Regions from separate parts of the Acidovorax sp. GW101-11A03 genome, predicted to be linked through region 2. Evidence: predicted binding sites of a transcription regulator. Region 2 holds the regulator's gene; the other holds the start of a gene.
The links. The regulator FNR, encoded in region 2, switches genes on or off when oxygen is low (the NO sensors DNR and NnrR bind a similar motif). The targets are predictions, from matches to a motif close to TTGATNNNNATCAA.
Positions count from the first base shown of each region.

Region 1: AC07Z7_RS00675 (hemerythrin domain-containing protein) is a predicted target of FNR. The motif match lies at 6,574-6,587, and genes of this name have one in related genera.

Region 1 covers NZ_JBWKZU010000001.1:154,265-162,492, reverse strand. Annotated here, with positions in the region: gene AC07Z7_RS00705 (RNA polymerase sigma-70 factor) at 1-771, shown strand, start outside; gene AC07Z7_RS00700 (carboxymuconolactone decarboxylase family protein) at 919-1,380, shown strand; gene AC07Z7_RS00695 (class II aldolase/adducin family protein) at 1,555-2,328, shown strand; gene gstA (glutathione transferase GstA) at 2,522-3,130, shown strand; gene AC07Z7_RS00685 (YbfB/YjiJ family MFS transporter) at 3,266-4,501, opposite strand; gene AC07Z7_RS00680 (alkene reductase) at 4,692-5,795, shown strand; gene AC07Z7_RS00675 (hemerythrin domain-containing protein) at 5,934-6,512, opposite strand; gene AC07Z7_RS00670 (methyl-accepting chemotaxis protein) at 6,697-8,228, opposite strand, start outside.
Region 2 covers NZ_JBWKZU010000011.1:76,504-84,731, forward strand. Annotated here, with positions in the region: gene AC07Z7_RS07285 (sulfite exporter TauE/SafE family protein) at 1-602, opposite strand, end outside; gene hemN (oxygen-independent coproporphyrinogen III oxidase) at 608-1,990, opposite strand; gene fnr (fumarate/nitrate reduction transcriptional regulator Fnr) at 2,186-2,908, shown strand; gene AC07Z7_RS07300 (hypothetical protein) at 2,966-3,259, opposite strand; gene AC07Z7_RS07305 (FixH family protein) at 3,333-3,608, opposite strand; gene ccoG (cytochrome c oxidase accessory protein CcoG) at 3,678-5,123, opposite strand; gene ccoP (cytochrome-c oxidase, cbb3-type subunit III) at 5,211-6,131, opposite strand; gene AC07Z7_RS07320 (cbb3-type cytochrome oxidase subunit 3) at 6,156-6,293, opposite strand; gene ccoO (cytochrome-c oxidase, cbb3-type subunit II) at 6,306-6,938, opposite strand; gene ccoN (cytochrome-c oxidase, cbb3-type subunit I) at 6,956-8,228, opposite strand, start outside.

The sequences.
Region 1 (8,228 bases), on a different contig from region 2:
GCGCTGCAGTCTGCCGAGGCCTGGCTGGTGACGGTGGTCACGCGGCTGTCCATCGACCGGCTGCGCGCGCTCAAGGCCGAGCGTGAGGCCTATGTGGGCTGGTGGCTGCCCGAGCCGCTGGTGCAACTGCACGACCCCGGCACCGGTGACGCGCAGCACCACCACACGCCCGAGGCCGCTGCCGAGCTGGCAGGCGAGCTGTCGGTGGCCTTCTTGTACGTGCTGGAGCGCCTGGGGCCCGAGGAACGCGCGGCGTTTTTGCTGCGCCAGGTGTTCGACTACGACTACCCCGAGATCGCCGCCCAGCTGGGCAAGACCGAGGCCGCCTGCCGCCAGATGGTGCACCGCGCGAGCGAGCGCGTCCAGCAGGCGCGCACGCGTTTCGAGGTGCCACGCAACGTGCACCACCAGCTGCTGCAGCGCTTCATGCAAGCCGCCCACAGCGGCGACCGCAACGCCATCGAGGCCCTGCTGAGTGAGGACGCGCAGCTCATCGGCGACGGCGGAGGCAAGGTGCCTTCGTTCCCCAAGCCGCTGGTGGGGCCGTTCCGCATTGCCAACCTGTACTGGGCGCTGTTCCGCCGCCTGGGCACGCAGGTGGCCTACCGCATGGCGCTCATCAACGGCGAGCCCGGGCTGCTGCGCTATGTGAACGGCCGCATCGAGTCGGCCCAGGCGTTGGTGACGGACGGCGAGCGGATCGTGGCGATCTATGCGGTGCGCAACCCGGACAAGCTGGTGGGGGTGCCGGCGGTGCTGGACCAACGCTGAGGCCAAAGAAGCGACGGTTTTGCGGGCCAATCTGTCACAACCACGCACCGCGCACCGTCTTGAAGGGTATGGAAGGCAGCAGCAACCCGTTCAGTGCGGCTTCTTCCAGAGCAGTTTGTTTTCTTTCCACCCCTTCAGGAGTTTTCCATGTCCCAGCACACCGCCCGCCTCCCCTACCACCAGCTGTCGTCCAAGGCCTTCATGGGCCTTGTGAGCCTGTCCGAAACCATCAAGAAGGGCCCGCTGGGCCTGCGCCTGACCGAGCTGGTGTTTTTGCGCGTCTCGCAGATCAACGGCTGCGCCTACTGCATGGACATGCACTGGCATGTGCTGGTGAAGGACGGCATGGAGCCGCGCCACCTGAACGCGGTGGCGGGCTGGCGCGAGGCGCCGTTTTTCAGCGAGCGCGAGCGCGCCGCGCTGCGCTGGGCCGAGATCATCACCGCCACGCCCCACAGCGATGCAAGCGATGAAGAGTTCGCCCAACTGCGGGCCGTGTTCAGCGATGCGGAGATCTCCGACCTGGGTTTCGCCATTGCGGTCATCAACGGCTGGAACTTGATCAACGCGGGCATGCGCGCGCCGATTCCGGAGACACCGGCGGTGTAACTTCAAGCAAAAAAGGCCGTTACCGCTCGACCGCATTGCCTCGATAGCTATTTTTTTTATAGCACATCTTATCCAAGGCCACACCCCGCCTGTGTAGCCTGGCTGACAGTCACACGCGCGCGGGCGGCCTACAGTGGTGCCTCCCGAAACCCACTACAGCGGAGACACCACCCCATGCTCACCATCCCCTCGCTGCAAGACAGCGTCAGCCCCGAAGAATGGCAGCTGCGCTGCGACCTGGCCGCCTGCTACCGGCTCGTGGCGCTGTACGGCTGGAGCGACCTGGTCTTCACCCACATCAGCGCCAAGCTGCCCGAGTCGGTATCGGGCCCGGGCGAGCACCATTTCCTCATCAACCCCTATGGCCTGATGTTCGACGAGATCACGGCGTCAAGCCTCATCAAGGTGGACATGGCGTGCAACAAGCTGCACGACTCGCCCTTCCCCGTGAACCCGGCGGGCTTTGTGATCCACAGCGCCGTGCACGAGGCGCGGCCCGAGGCGGGCTGCGTGCTGCACACCCACACGCGCGCGGGCGTGGCCGTGAGCGCGCAGCAATGCGGCGTGTTGCCCATCAGCCAGCAAAGCACCTTCGTGCTGGGCTCGCTGGCCTACCACGAGTACGAGGGCGTGGCCTTCCGCGACGAGGAAAAGCCGCGCCTGCAGGCCGACCTGGGCGACGCCAACTTCCTCATGCTGCGCAACCACGGGCTGCTGACGGTGGGCAAGACGATTGCCGACGCCTTCCTGTCGATGTACACCTTCGAGAACACCTGCCGCATCCAGATCGACGCCCAGGCCGGCGGCGCACTGACGAACGTGAATCCCCAGATCGTGAGCGGCGTGGCCCAGGCCATGCGCGTGCAGACCGGCGGCCTGGGCGGCGCGTTTGCCTGGCCTGCGCTGCTGCGCAAGGTGCAGCGCGAAATGCCAGGCTACGACACCTAACCCCCCTGTGTCGCCTTCGGCGCCCTCCCCCCAGGGGGACGCCGCCCGTGCGGCGGGGCGGCCCTTGCATGGCGGCACTGACTTGGGCCGTGCCAGTTTCCGCCTCCGGCGGCCTGTGCAGCGTAGGCGGCCAGCAAGAAAGCTGCGCAGCGCATAGGATCAGCGATTCCCGACTGTTTTCAAGGACCGATCCATGAAGCTGTACTACTCCCCCGGCGCCTGCTCCCTCTCCCCCCACATCGCCCTGCAAGAGGCCGGCCTGGCCTACACCCCCGTGCTGGCCAGCACCAAGAGCCACAAGCTGCAGGACGGCACCGACTACTACACCATCAACCCGCTGGGCTATGTGCCCCTGCTGGAGCTGGACAGCGGCGAGCGCCTGCGCGAAGGTCCGGCCATCGTGCAGTACATCGCCGACCAGGTGCCCGACAAGCAGCTGGCCCCCGCCAACGGCACCCTGGCGCGCTACCGCCTGCAAGAGTGGCTGACCTTCATCGGCACCGAGCTGCACAAGGGCTTCAGCCCCCTGTTCAACCCCGCCACGCCCGACGACTACAAGCCCCTGGTGCGCGAGCGGCTGCTGCAGCGCCTGCAGTGGGTGGATGGCCAGCTCGCTGGCAAGCAGTACCTGATGGGCGACCAGTTCACGGTGGCCGACGGCTACCTGTTCACCGTGACCAACTGGGCCAAGCCGACCAACCTGGACATCTCCGGCCTGGCGAACCTGGCGGCCTACCGCGAACGCGTGGGTGCCCGCCCCGCAGTACAGGCGGCCATGAAGGCCGAAGGGCTGCTGAAATAGGGACACCCTCCTGAGGCGCTGCGCGTCTTCCCCCCGCCCTCACTGTGGGGCGGCCCTTGCTCGCCGCTCCTGGCCTGGGCCGCGCCAGTATCGATTGGGAGCGCGTAGCTCCACGCGGCCAAAACTTCAGATGCGCTACAACGGCTTCTGCCGCCACGCTACCAACGCCCCCACCCACAGCGCGCAGGCCGAGAACACCAGCCCGCGCGCCAGGCCTCCGGGCCCATCGGCGATCCAGCCCACCACCGTGGGCCCCACGATCTGCCCGGCCGCAAACACGATGGTGAACGCGCTGATGCCGCTGGCCCACAACGCCTGCGGCAGGTTGTGGCGCACCAGCGCGGTGGTGGATGCCACCACCGACAAAAATACCCCGCCAAACAGCAGCCCCGAGGCCAGCACCACCAGCCAGGCGCCCGTGACGGCAGGCAGCACCGTGGCCAGGCCCAGCAGCGCATTGAGCCGCGCCAGCGCCTCGCCGCCCCGGCTGCGGTCCAGCAGCCCGGCCCAGATGCGCGACGACAGCACCACGGCCAGACCCAGCAGCGCATAAAAGGCCGTGATCGCCCCCCCGCTGGCGCCCTGCTCGCGCAGCAGCGCCACCACAAAGGTCATGTAACCGATGTAGCCCACGCCAAACAGCCCGTAGCCCAGCAGCGCAGGGGCCAGGGCCCGCCAGCGCAGCCTGGCGGGCGGCGGCGTGATGTTGAATGCCGTGGGGCTGACCGGTGGCGGCGCCAGCACCTGCAGCGCCTGCGCGGGCCACCACAACACCGCCGTGGCCGCTGCACAGGCCAGCGCCAGCGCCCACCAGGCCCATGCCCAGGGGTGCGGCACGGGCCCCGCTGCCGCCAGCACGCCCGGCACCAGCAGCGCCGACAGGCTGATGCCCCAGCCCGTGCCCCCGTAGTACAGCCCCAGCAGCAGGCCGCTGCGCCCCGGCTCGTGCGCGCCCAGCCGCGCGGCCAGCAGCCCCCCGGCGATGAAAACGAGCGCACTGGCCACCCCCGCCAGCAGGCGCTGCAGCAGCAGCCAGGGCGCGGCGGTAAAAAACCCGCTGAGCCCCATGAACACCGAGGCCAGCACCGCCCCCACCAGCAGCACCCGGCCCGGCGCCACCCGCCGCAGCAGCAGCGGCGTGGCCAGCGCGCCCAGCAGGTAGCCCAGCGCATTGGCCGTGTTCATGCCCCCGGCCAGGGTGTACGACCAGCCCAGGTCCTCGCGCATGGGCGGCAGCAGCAAGGCATAGGAAAAGCGCGTAATGCCCAGCGAAATCGCCGCCCCCATGGACAGCGCCACGGCCAGCCACAGGGCGGGAAGGGGCGCGGTGGAGACAGGCGAAACGTCAACGGAGGCGGGGCGTGTGGGCATGGCGTTTTGATTCTGCCGCAGCCCGGCAGAGCGTGCCGGGGCCTGCGCCCGGCACGCCAACCTGGCCGTGCGGCTATCACAAAAACAGAAGCCTTGTTGACGCATGTGCGCTGCAGATTTTGCGCTGCAGCATTACGCTTGCGCCCGTTCCATCGTTGGTCTGCAACCCTTTTTCCGAAAGCCTCGACCCATGCCTTTTCTGTCTGACCCCGTCCAAGCCGGTGACCTGCAATTGGCCAACCGCATCGCCATGGCGCCGCTCACGCGCAACCGTTCGCCCAACGCCATCCCCACCGACCTGGTCGCCACCTACTACACCCAGCGCGCCAGTGCGGGCCTGATCATTTCAGAGGCCACGGCCATCAGCCACCAGGGCCAGGGCTATGCCGACGTGCCCGGCCTGTATGCGCCCGAGCAGATCGCGGGCTGGAAGAAGGTGACATCCTCCGTGCACGCCGCAGGCGGCAAGATCGTGGTGCAGCTGTGGCATGTGGGCCGCGTCTCGCACACCGACCTGCAGCCCGGCAACGCTGCACCCGTGGCGCCCTCGGCCATCCAGGCCAACACCAAGACCGTGCTCATCAAGGACGGCGTGCCCACCTTCACGCCCACCTCCATGCCCCGCGCGCTGGAGCTGACCGAGATCCCCGGCATCGTGGCCGACTACCGCCGCGCAGCCCGCGCCGCCATCGAGGCGGGTTTTGACGGCGTCGAGATCCACGCCGCCAACGGCTACCTCATCGACCAGTTCCTCAAGACCGGCGCCAACCAGCGCACCGACGCCTATGGCGGCAGCATCGAGAACCGCGCCCGCCTGCTGCTGGAAGTGACCCGCGCCATCACCGAAGAAATCGGCGGCGGCCGCACCGGCATCCGCCTCTCGCCCGTCACGCCCGCCAACGACATCGTCGATGCCGACCCGCAACCGCTGTTCGACTACGTGGTGCGCCAGCTCGGTCCCCTGGGCCTGTCTTATCTCCACCTCATCGAAGGCGCCACCGGCGGCCCGCGCGAAGTGGAAGGCCGCCCGTTTGACTACGCTGCCCTCAAGGCCGCCTACCGCGCAGCGGGCGGCCAGGGTGCGTGGATGGTCAACAACGCCTACACCCGCGAGCTGGCCGACACCGCCCTGGCCCACGGCGCCGACATCGTGGCCTTTGGCCGCCCCTTCATCGCCAACCCCGACCTGGTGGCGCGCCTGCACGCCAACGCACCGCTCAACGAGGTGAACCGGGCCACGCTGTACGGTGGTGGGGCCGAGGGGTATACGGACTATCCGGCGCTGAGCGCCTGAGATCGCGTCGCGGGGCGCAGCCATGTGCCCTCGCGCTCCGCCCTTCCCGACCGTTCGGGCTGAGCCAGTCGAAGCCTCGCGCAGCGCTTCGACAAGCTCAGCGTGAACGGTTTTGCATTGGCGGCGTGCGCAGTCAACTCACCCCAACCCTATCGGACTGGGAGCCCGCATCACGATGCGGGTAAACAGCCTGTCATACGCCGCATCGCGCGGCTTGCCGGGGGCCAGCGGGTTGGTGTTGCTGGCAAAGGCCGCGTCGATGGCCACCCAGTCGCCCGGCTGCAGGCATTCCTGGGCCGCAGGCAACACCACGGATTCTTCCAGCCGCATGTGGTCCAGGTAGAAGCGGACGTACTTCTGCAGCGCCTGGGCAAACACCTCACGCCGCGCATCGCCCATCAGTTCCCAGCCCAGCAGCAGATGCTGCAGTTCACGCACGGCCGCCTCGCCGCCCGCGTGTTCGCGCTCCAGCTGCGCAATGGCTTCGGCGGCCTGGGGCGAGCGCTCGGCCACCCGGGGGAACAGCCACTGCGATTCCTTGGGGTGGTGCTGTCGCTCGGGAAACTCGTCGATGTAGAACAGCATCGCCCGCATCACATCAAAAAACGCGGCGGGCTCGTCGCCCGGGCCCTGGTCCAGCATCAGGCGCAGGGAGTGGAGCATGGCCGACAGCGACGCATGCTCTTCGCGAATGGTTCGCAGGCTGATCGATGGCATGGCGCGCGCTCCAGGATAAACAACGGGAAGCCAAGGGTGCCACGGCAGGGTGGCCGCACCCATGACGCAGGTCAACAAACCCGGTGCATGGCGGCGCGGCGCAACCCGCCCAAAACAAAGGCCCCGCAAGCCAAGCCTGCGGGGCCTTGGGCGCACAGGGCGCCAGGGGGATGGGTGGGCAGACTCAGCGCGTCAGCCGGGCCTGGGCAGGGCCCGCCGCCAGTGCCTGGGGCTCTTCCTGGTACGGCGCGGCCACGCTGCGGGAGGCGTGGTGCTGGCCATGCCCCATGGCCTCGGCCAGGCGGAACTGCTGCACCACCTGCGACAGGCGCGCGGCCTGCTCACGCAGCGACTCGGCGGCGGCGGCAGACTCTTCCACCAGCGCGGCGTTCTGCTGCGTCATGCGGTCGATCTCGCCCACCGAGCTGTTCACCTGGCCGATGCCGGCCGACTGCTCGGACGCAGCCGCCGTGATCTCCCCAATGATGTCGCCCACGCGCTGCACGCTGCTCACGATGTCCTTCATGGCCGTGCCCGCTTCTTCCACATGGCGCACGCCGCCATCCACCGCCGTCACGCTGCTCTGGATCAGGCCCTTGATGTCGCTGGCCGCTGCGGCACTGCGCTGCGCCAGGCTGCGCACCTCGCTGGCCACCACGGCAAAGCCCCGGCCCTGCTCGCCTGCGCGGGCGGCCTCCACGGCCGCGTTCAGCGCCAGGATGTTGGTCTGGAAAGCAATGGAGTCGATCAGGCCGATGATGTCGCCGATCTTGCGGCTCGATGCCGAGATTTCATGCATGCTGGCCACGGCCTGCTGCACCACACCGCCGCCGTGTGTGGCGATCTGCGAGGCCGATGCTGCCAGCTGGTTGGCCATCTGCGACGACGATGCGGTTTGTTGCACGGTGGAGGTCAGCTGCGACAGCGAGGCCACGGCCTCCTGCGCGTTGCTGGCTGTCTGTTCGGTGCGCAGCGACAGGTCCTGGTTGCCCGTGGCGATCTCCTGGCTGGCCGTGGCGATGTTGCCGCTGGCATCGCGCACCTGCGCCACCAGCGCGCCCAGGCCCTGCTGCATCTCGCGCAGTGCGCGCTGCAGGTCGGCCACTTCGTCCTTACCCTCGGCCGCAATGTGCTGCGAGAGGTCGCCCCCTGCAATCGCCTGCGCCATCTTGCGCGCTTCTTCCAGGGGCTTGCAGATGGAGTTCATGTTCATCAGCGTGGTAGGCACCACCACCACCACCGTGATCAGCACGGCCAGCACAAACAGCCACTTGGTCTGGTTGGACACCTCACCCTGCTGTGCCACGGATTGCGTGACCTCGTTGCGCAACACCGTGTCCAGCTCCAGCATCAGCTTGTCCGCCTGATCGAACTCGGCCACGGCCTTGCCGCTCATGCGGTTGGCAATGGTGGCCGTGTCGTAGCCGCTGGCTTCGAGCTGGCGCGCCACATGGGCAAACAAGTCCTTGTAGCTGTCGAGTTTGGTGATGATGTTGCGCACCACCACGTTGTCGGCATCCTCGCCCCCTTCCAGGAACTTGCCCGCAATCTTCTTGGCCTTGTCGTGGCTGGCCAGCCACTTGGTGTGGGCGGCCTTCACGGCTTCGGGCTTCTCGTAGCCAATGATCATGTCCTTCTCATACTGGCGGATGGCGCCCATCTCGCCGCGCAGCTCGGCCATGTTGCTCACCTTGGCGAACGAGTTGTCCATGAAGT
Region 2 (8,228 bases):
CAGGGGCCACCCAGCAGCCACACCCCGCTACCCACGGCAAACAACACCATGGTCAGCGCCCCTTCCAAGGCTCCGCCACTCAGAGCGGCGACCAGCAGGGCCGAGTACAACAATCCACAGGGCATCAAGGCCCACAGGGCACCTGCCACCAGCACGCCACCGGGCGCCCCCACCAGCGGCCGGACGCGCCCCCACACCGCCCGCCCGGCCCGCTCCACCCAGGCAGGCTGGCGCGACTGCACCATCATCATCAGGCCCCAGGCCATGACAGCCACATGCATCAGGGTCCACACCGGGCGCAGGGCCGTGGTCTGCTGGGTAAGCCACGCCAGGCTGTCCATGGCCAGGGCGGCCAGGGCGCCTGCTGCCGCGTAGCCCGCCAGCCGCCCCCCATGAAACGCCAGGGTGCGCAAAACCACCCCACCCTGCGGCACCCATTGCACAACCTGCACCGCAGCGCCTTCTTGCGCCGGACTGTCCGCCCCCTCTGAGGCCGCAGCCCGCCCTACCAGGGCACCACAGGGCGCAGCACACATGACCAAGCAATGGGACCCGCCTGCGAGTCCCATGAGCAAAGCCGTCCAGGCAACGGTTGCGAGCATAGGCCTCAGATGATGCGCGAAAACCGGGCGCGATTACGGTCTGCCTGCAGATAACGGTCAAAGACCATGGCAATGCCCCGCACAAAAAACCATCCCATGGCCGTCACTTCGATCCCCTCGGGTCCTACCCGCACCAGCCCCTGTTCGGCCATGTCTTCGAGCTGGGCAATCTCCGCCGCAAAGTACTGCCGCACATCGATCAACCAGGCCTGCTCCATGGATTCATAGAGCAACTCGCCCTGGCACATCAGGGCCATGATGGCGGCGCGGCGCACAAGATCGTCGCGCGTGAGGGCCAGGCCACGCACCACCGGCAGGCGCCCCTGGTCGAGAAAGTCGTAATACTCTTCCAGCGTCTTGGAGTTCTGGCTGTAGGTCGCACCCACGCGGCCGATGGCCGATACGCCCAGTCCGATCAGATCGCAGTCGGGCTGTGTGCTGTAGCCCTGGAAGTTGCGATGCAACCGCCCTTGGCGTTTGGCCACAGCCAAGGCATCCGAGGGCAGCGCAAAGTGGTCCATGCCCACATAGACATAACCCGCGTCCATGAACGCATCGAGCGAGCGCGACAGCATGGACAGCTTGCTCGACGCCGTGGGCAACTCGGCCGACACAATGCGGCGCTGGGGCTTGAAACGTTCGGGCAGGTGTGCGTAGGCATACAGCGCAATGCGGTCAGGCCGCAGCTGCGCGACCTGCACCAAGGTACGGTCGAACGACTCGGGGGTCTGGCGCGGCAGGCCATAGATCAGGTCCACGTTCACCGAGTCAAAACCCAGCGCGCGCGCTGACTCCACCAGTGCGAACACCTGTTCGGCAGGCTGGACGCGGTGCACGGCCTTCTGTACCTCCGCATCAAAATCCTGCACACCGAAACTGAGCCGGTTGAAGCCCAGCTCAGCCAGCAGCGCCAGCCTGTCGGCGTTCACGGTGCGGGGGTCCACCTCGATGGAGTACTCACCGCCCGGCGCCAAGGTGAAGCTGCGCTTGAGCATGGCCATGAGTTCACGCAAACCCGCATCCGACAGAAACGTGGGCGTCCCCCCACCCAGGTGCAGCTGGCTCACCACCTGGCCCACGCCGCAGTGTGCGGTGTGCAGATCGATCTCGCGGCTCAGGTAGCGCAGATAGACTTCTGCGCGGTCATGGTGCTTGGTGATGATCTTGTTGCAGGCGCAGTAGTAGCACAGCGACTCGCAGAACGGAATGTGCACATACAAGGACAAGGGCAAGGCCTTGGCCACCGAGCCTGTCCGGCGCTGCTCCAGTGCCAGGATATAGTCTTCCTGCCCGAACGCTTCGACAAACCGGTCGGCTGTCGGATAGGAGGTGTAGCGGGGCCCCGGCACGTCAAAACGGCGCAGGAGATCGGGCGAAACAGCGGTCATGGGGGAATATCCTTGCGTACACCCTGACTGTGCCGTACCCTCTCGGCGATGTCCTTGACCTGCATCAAGTGAACGACCAGGCCGACGGGCGACAATTTGACAAATGTCAGTCGCTCCGGCGCCCCCCCGAAGGCCTTCCAGCTTTTTCGTATCGGGCGCGATGTACTTGACACCCAACCTCTAGCTCACGTGCCTATGAACCCGCTCACCATCAAAGTCGCCTGCTCCAACTGCAACCTGCGCGAGCTGTGCATGCCCGTGGGCCTGAACGAAGAGCAACTGCAGCGCATCGATGAAGTCGTTGCCGTTCGCCGCAAGGTCAAGCGGGGGGGCACGCTGTTCCGCAATGGCGAGTCCTTCACGTCGCTTTACGCCATCCGCACGGGTTTCTTCAAAACCTGCGTGGCTACCGAAGACGGCCGCGACCAGGTCACCGGTTTTCAGATGGCGGGCGAGATCATTGGCCTCGATGGCATCGTGAACGACCACCACACCTGTGACGCGGTGGCCCTGGAAGATGCCGAGGTCTGCGTGATGCCCTTCGACCGCATCGAGGAACTCTCGCGCGAGGTCACGGCCCTGCAGCACCATGTGCACAAAATCATGAGCCGCGAGATCGTGCGCGAACACGGCGTGATGCTGCTGCTGGGCAGCATGCGCGCCGAAGAGCGCCTAGCGGCTTTTTTGCTGAACCTGGTGCAACGGCTGCATGCACGCGGCTTCTCGCAGTCCGAACTGGTGCTGCGCATGACCCGCGAAGAAATCGGCAGCTACCTGGGCCTGAAACTCGAAACCGTGAGCCGGACCTTCTCCAAATTTGTGGAAGAAGGCATCGTGGAAGTCAAGCAGCGCCATGTCCGCATCCTGGACACGGATGCCCTCAAGCGCATTGTGAACAGCCAGCAAGCCTGCCACTGATCTGGCCGCCGTCCCGGTTGGCCTTCACCGGCTGGCCAGTAACGCCCTCCTCCTTGCTCAGGAGCAGGACGATGTCTTGCGGCAGTCGTCTGGCCGCTCACCCTCGGGGACCGGGCAGCGGTTCAACTCAAAGGGTGACATGGCAAGCAGCGTGGTCAACGCACTGCTTGCCATGGTGATGATCCAGAACGCAAAAAAAGCCAGCGTATAGACGCCCTGCCGCGACAGCGCCAGCGGTTGCCCGAACCAGTGCAGATCCTGGGGGTCCACCATGGCAAAAACCAGCATCTCCAGCACCCCCGCCATCAAGAAGGCGGGCCATGCAATCCACATCAGGCGTTGCGTCCACATATCGTCGTTCCTGTCTCCTGGGGGCTCAGTGGCGGCACGGTGGCATCACTGGTGAGCCACATGCTTGTGTATTTCAACGCGGCTGATCCTGCACGGGGGTGGCCGCATGGTTGCGTCCCTTCATGGCAGGTGCCAGGCTCTTCTCGGGGGCTTCCAGCGTCTTGTTGATCTCGATCCCCTTGCGGTAGTAATCCTCTGCCACCACTGGGTCTGGACGGGACAGCGCCAGCCACAAGGTCACAAAACCGGCAACGATCACAATGACCGGGCCGGCAATCACCAGCCAGACATGGCCGAATTTCCACCAGGGTGCTGCCGCAACAGGGGCAATGGCTGGGCTTGAAGACATGGCGATTTACTCCTTCACAATCATCTCAATCAACACAAGGCCATGCGCGGCCTTGCACCAGGGCACCGTTCAGCGTGGCACCAGGAACACCGATTTTTCTGTCACATGGGCGGCGGCACCGACGGCCTGCACATCGAACTGAACGGCATGAGAGCCCGGGCTTGCCGACCCATAGGGAATCTGCAAACGCACCGCCACCCAGCGCGACTCTGCGGGGCCGATGTCCACTTCGGCATCCGAAGACACCTCCAGCCCCTCCAGGCCCCGCGCGCTGATGCGATAGCGCTGTTCACCTTCTGTCGCATTCATGATCTGCAGGCGGTAGATGTTCTCCAGCTTGCCGCCAGCCACGATGCGCGAAAGCGCTGCACGGTCCCGCACCACATCAACCTTGAGCGGGGTGCGCACGACCAGGCTGGCCAGCATGGCGACGCACAAAGCCACCAGCACTGCGCTGTAAATCAGCACCCGGGGCCGGAGCACACGCCGCAGCATCTGCGACTGGGTCCACCGCTGGGCCACGCCGTTCTGGGTGGAGTAGCGGATCAGTCCCCGGGGGTACTGCATCTTGTCCATGACCGTGTTGCACGCATCCACGCACAGGCCACAGCCGATGCATTCGTACTGCAGCCCCTTGCGAATGTCGATACCCACCGGGCAGACCTGCACACACAGCGAGCAGTCGATGCAGTCGCCCAGCCCCTGCGCCTTGTAGTCGGTGTTCTTCTTTCGCGGGCCACGCTGCTCGCCCCGTTCGGGGTCGTAGGTCACGATCAGCGTGTCCTTGTCGAACATGGCACTTTGGAACCGTGCGTATGGGCACATGTACTTGCAGACCTGCTCGCGCATGTAGCCCGCGTTGCCATAGGTGGCAAAGCCATAGAACAGCACCCAGAAAATCTGCCAGCTGCCCTGCAGCGCCAGCAACTCGCTGCCCAGCTCGCGGATGGGCACGAAATAACCCACAAAGGTGAATCCGGTCCACAAGGCCACCGCCACCCATACCAGCTGCTTGAAGAACTTCTTGCGGATCTTCTCGAAGGTCCAGGGTCCGTTGTCCAGCCGCAGCCGCGCACTGCGGTCACCTTCGATCTTGTGCTCGATCCACATGAACATCTCGGTGTAGACCGTCTGCGGGCAGGCAAAGCCACACCACAACCGCCCGGCCACCGCCGTGAAGAGGAACAGCGACAACGCCGAAATAATCAGCAGTCCGGTGAGGTAGATGAAGTCCTGCGGGTACAGCACCAACCCAAAGATGTAAAAGCGTCGCGCACCCAGGTCAAACAGCACCATCTGGCGCTGCCCCCATTCAAACCAGGGCAACCCATAAAACACGATCTGCGTGAGCAGCACCATGCCCCAGCGCCAGCGCGCAAACAGGCCACTGATGGAGCGCGGATAGATCTTTTTCTGCGCTTCGTACAGCGAGATGATCTCGCCCTGGGCAGACGGCTCAGACGCCACGGGTGCAATCGGAATGACCTTGCGAGCAGGCTCGCTGGGGGGCTTCATGGTGTCGATCTACTCACAGGGAGGTAAACAGCCTAACAACAAAGAAGCCAGACAACCACCGCCAAGGCGGTCGCCTGGCAGCATCGATCAACGCGCGGCAGCTGCCTGCTTGCCGTTCGACAAACCCCAGACATAGGCCGACAGGACCCCGATCTGGGCTTCCGTCAGCTTGTCGGCCTGCGCGGGCATCTGGTTGACCTTGCCGTTGTTGATCATGGCGGTGATCGCCGCCTCGCCCCAGCCATGCAGCCAGATATCGTCCGTGAGGTTGGGGGCGCCCAGGGCCTGGTTGCCCTTGCCGTCCATGCCGTGGCACGCAGCGCATGCCGTGAACTTGGACTTGCCCAGCGAAGCGCGCAGCGAGTCGTGCGGACTGCCCGACAGGCTCAGCACGTAGTGCGACAGATTGCGCACATCTTCTGGCGAGCCCACAGCCGCCGCCATGGGTGGCATGTTGCCGATACGGCCCTTTTCCAGGGTCTCGCGGATCTTCTCGGGAGCGCCGCCGTGCAGCCAGTCACCGTCCGCCAGGTTGGGGAAGCCCTTGCTGCCACGCGCATCCGAGCCATGGCACTGCGCGCAGTTGTTCATGAACAGGCGCTCGCCAATGGCGTGGGCCTGAGGGTCCTTGGCCATGTCCTCGGGCTTCATCGAGGCAAAACGGGCGTACAGCGGCTCCAGCTCGGTCTTGGCCTTGGCCATTTCGGCCTCGTACTCACCCTTCTGGGTCCAGTTCAGCTTGCCCGTGAAACTGCCCAGGCCCGGATAGGCAGCCAGGTAGCCCAGGCCGAAGATGATGGTGATGACGAACAGCCACACCCACCACCGTGGCAGGGGGTTGTTCATTTCGACCAGGTCCTCGTCCCAGACATGGCCCGTGGTGTTGTCGGCCGTGGCCATCACCTTCTTGCGGCCCGCCATCCAAAGCAGGATGCCGCAGGCGATGATGCCGACCAGTGTCAGCGCGGTCACAAAGACCGACCAGAAATTGCTGGTGAAGTCACTCATGGGATGTTCTCGTTCTGGTGAGGGTCAATCTTGTTCGAAGGGCAGTTGTGCCGCCTCGTCAAACCGGGACTTGTTGCGGCCCCGGTAGGCCCAGACCCAAATGCCAATGAAGCAGGCCATCGATGCCAGGGTGGCGGCGATGCGCATGGTCGTGATGTCCATGGCCAATCTCCTTTACTTGAGCGCGCGGCCCATGACTTGCAGGTAGGCGATGAGGGCGTCCATTTCAGTCTTGCCCTTCACCTCGGCTGCGGCGGCAGTGATCTGCTCGTCGGTATAAGGCACACCCACCGTGCGCAGCGCCTTCATGCGGGGCGCCACGCTGGCAGGGTCCACCACGCTCTTCTCCAGCCAGGGGTAGGCAGGCATGTTGGACTCGGGCACCACGTCACGCGGGTTGTTCAGGTGGATGCGATGCCATTCGTCGCTGTACTTGCCGCCCACGCGGTGCAGGTCCGGCCCCGTGCGCTTGCTGCCCCACTGGAAGGGGTGGTCGTACACAAACTCACCCGCCACCGAGTAGTGGCCGTAACGCAGCGTCTCGGCGCGGAAGGGGCGGATCATCTGCGAGTGGCAGTTGTAGCAGCCCTCGCGGATGTACACATCGCGCCCGACCAGTTGCGTGGCGGTGTAGGGCTCGACGCCCTTCACAGCCTCGGTGGTGGACTTCTGGAAGAACAGGGGCACGATCTCCACCAGGCCGCCAATGGCGATCACCAGCAGGATCAGCACGATCATCAGGAAGTTGTTGGTCTCGACCTTCTCGTGCGAGAAGCCGGTGGAAGAAGATGAATTGTTATTGGACATGAATTGACTCCTTCGGCTCAGGCGTGGGCAGCATTCACGGCAGGAATGGCCACCTTGACCGAACGGCCAGAGATCGCGGTCATCCACACGTTCCAGGCCATGATGAGCATGCCCCCCAGGTACAGCAGGCCACCGGCCACACGGATCACGTAGAACGGATAGGTCGCCTTCACGCTCTCGACAAAGGTGTAGGTCAGCGTGCCGTCGGGGTTGATGGCGCGCCACATCAGACCCTGCATCACGCCGGCAATCCACATGGCGGCGATGTACAGCACGATGCCGATGGTGGCCATCCAGAAGTGCAGCTCGATCGCCTTGATGGAGTGCATCTTGTCGCGGCCAAACAGGCGCGGCACCAGGTAATACAGCGAGCCCATGGAGATCAGGCCCACCCAGCCCAGCGCGCCAGAGTGCACGTGGCCCACGGTCCAGTCGGTGTAGTGGCTCAGCGCATTGACGGTCTTGATGGACATCATCGGGCCTTCGAACGTGGACATGCCGTAGAACGACAGCGACACGATCAGGAAGCGCAGGATGGGGTCGTCACGCAGTTTGTGCCATGCGCCCGACAGGGTCATGATGCCGTTGATCATGCCGCCCCAGCTGGGGGCCAGCAGGATGAGCGAGAACACCATGCCCACCGATTGCGTCCAGTCGGGCAGCGCGGTGTAGTGCAGGTGGTGGGGGCCGGCCCACATGTAGGTGAAGATCAGCGCCCAGAAGTGCACGATCGACAGGCGGTACGAGTACACAGGGCGGCCAGCCTGCTTGGGGATGAAGTAATACATCATCCCCAGGAAGCCTGCGGTGAGGAAGAAGCCCACGGCGTTGTGGCCATACCACCACTGCACCATGGCGTCCTGCACACCGGCGTAAGCCGAGTAGCTCTTCATGAGCCCTGCGGGAATGGCCGCGCTGTTGACCAGGTGCAGCAGCGCCACCGCCAGGATGAACGCGCCAAAGAACCAGTTGGCCACGTAGATGTGCTTGACCTTGCGGGTACCCACGGTTCCAAAGAACACAATGGCGTAGGACACCCACACCAGCGTGATCAGGATGTCGATGGGCCATTCCAGCTCGGCGTATTCCTTGCCGGAGGTGTAGCCCATCGGCAAGCTGACCACAGCGGCGGCGATGACCAGCACCCAGCCCCAGAAAGTGAATGCGGCCAGGGGCCCGGCAAACAGCCGCACCTGGCAGGTGCGCTGCACCACGTAGTAGCTGGTGGCGAACAGGGCACTGCCGCCAAAACCGAAGATCACCGCATTGGTGTGCAAGGGGCGCAAGCGC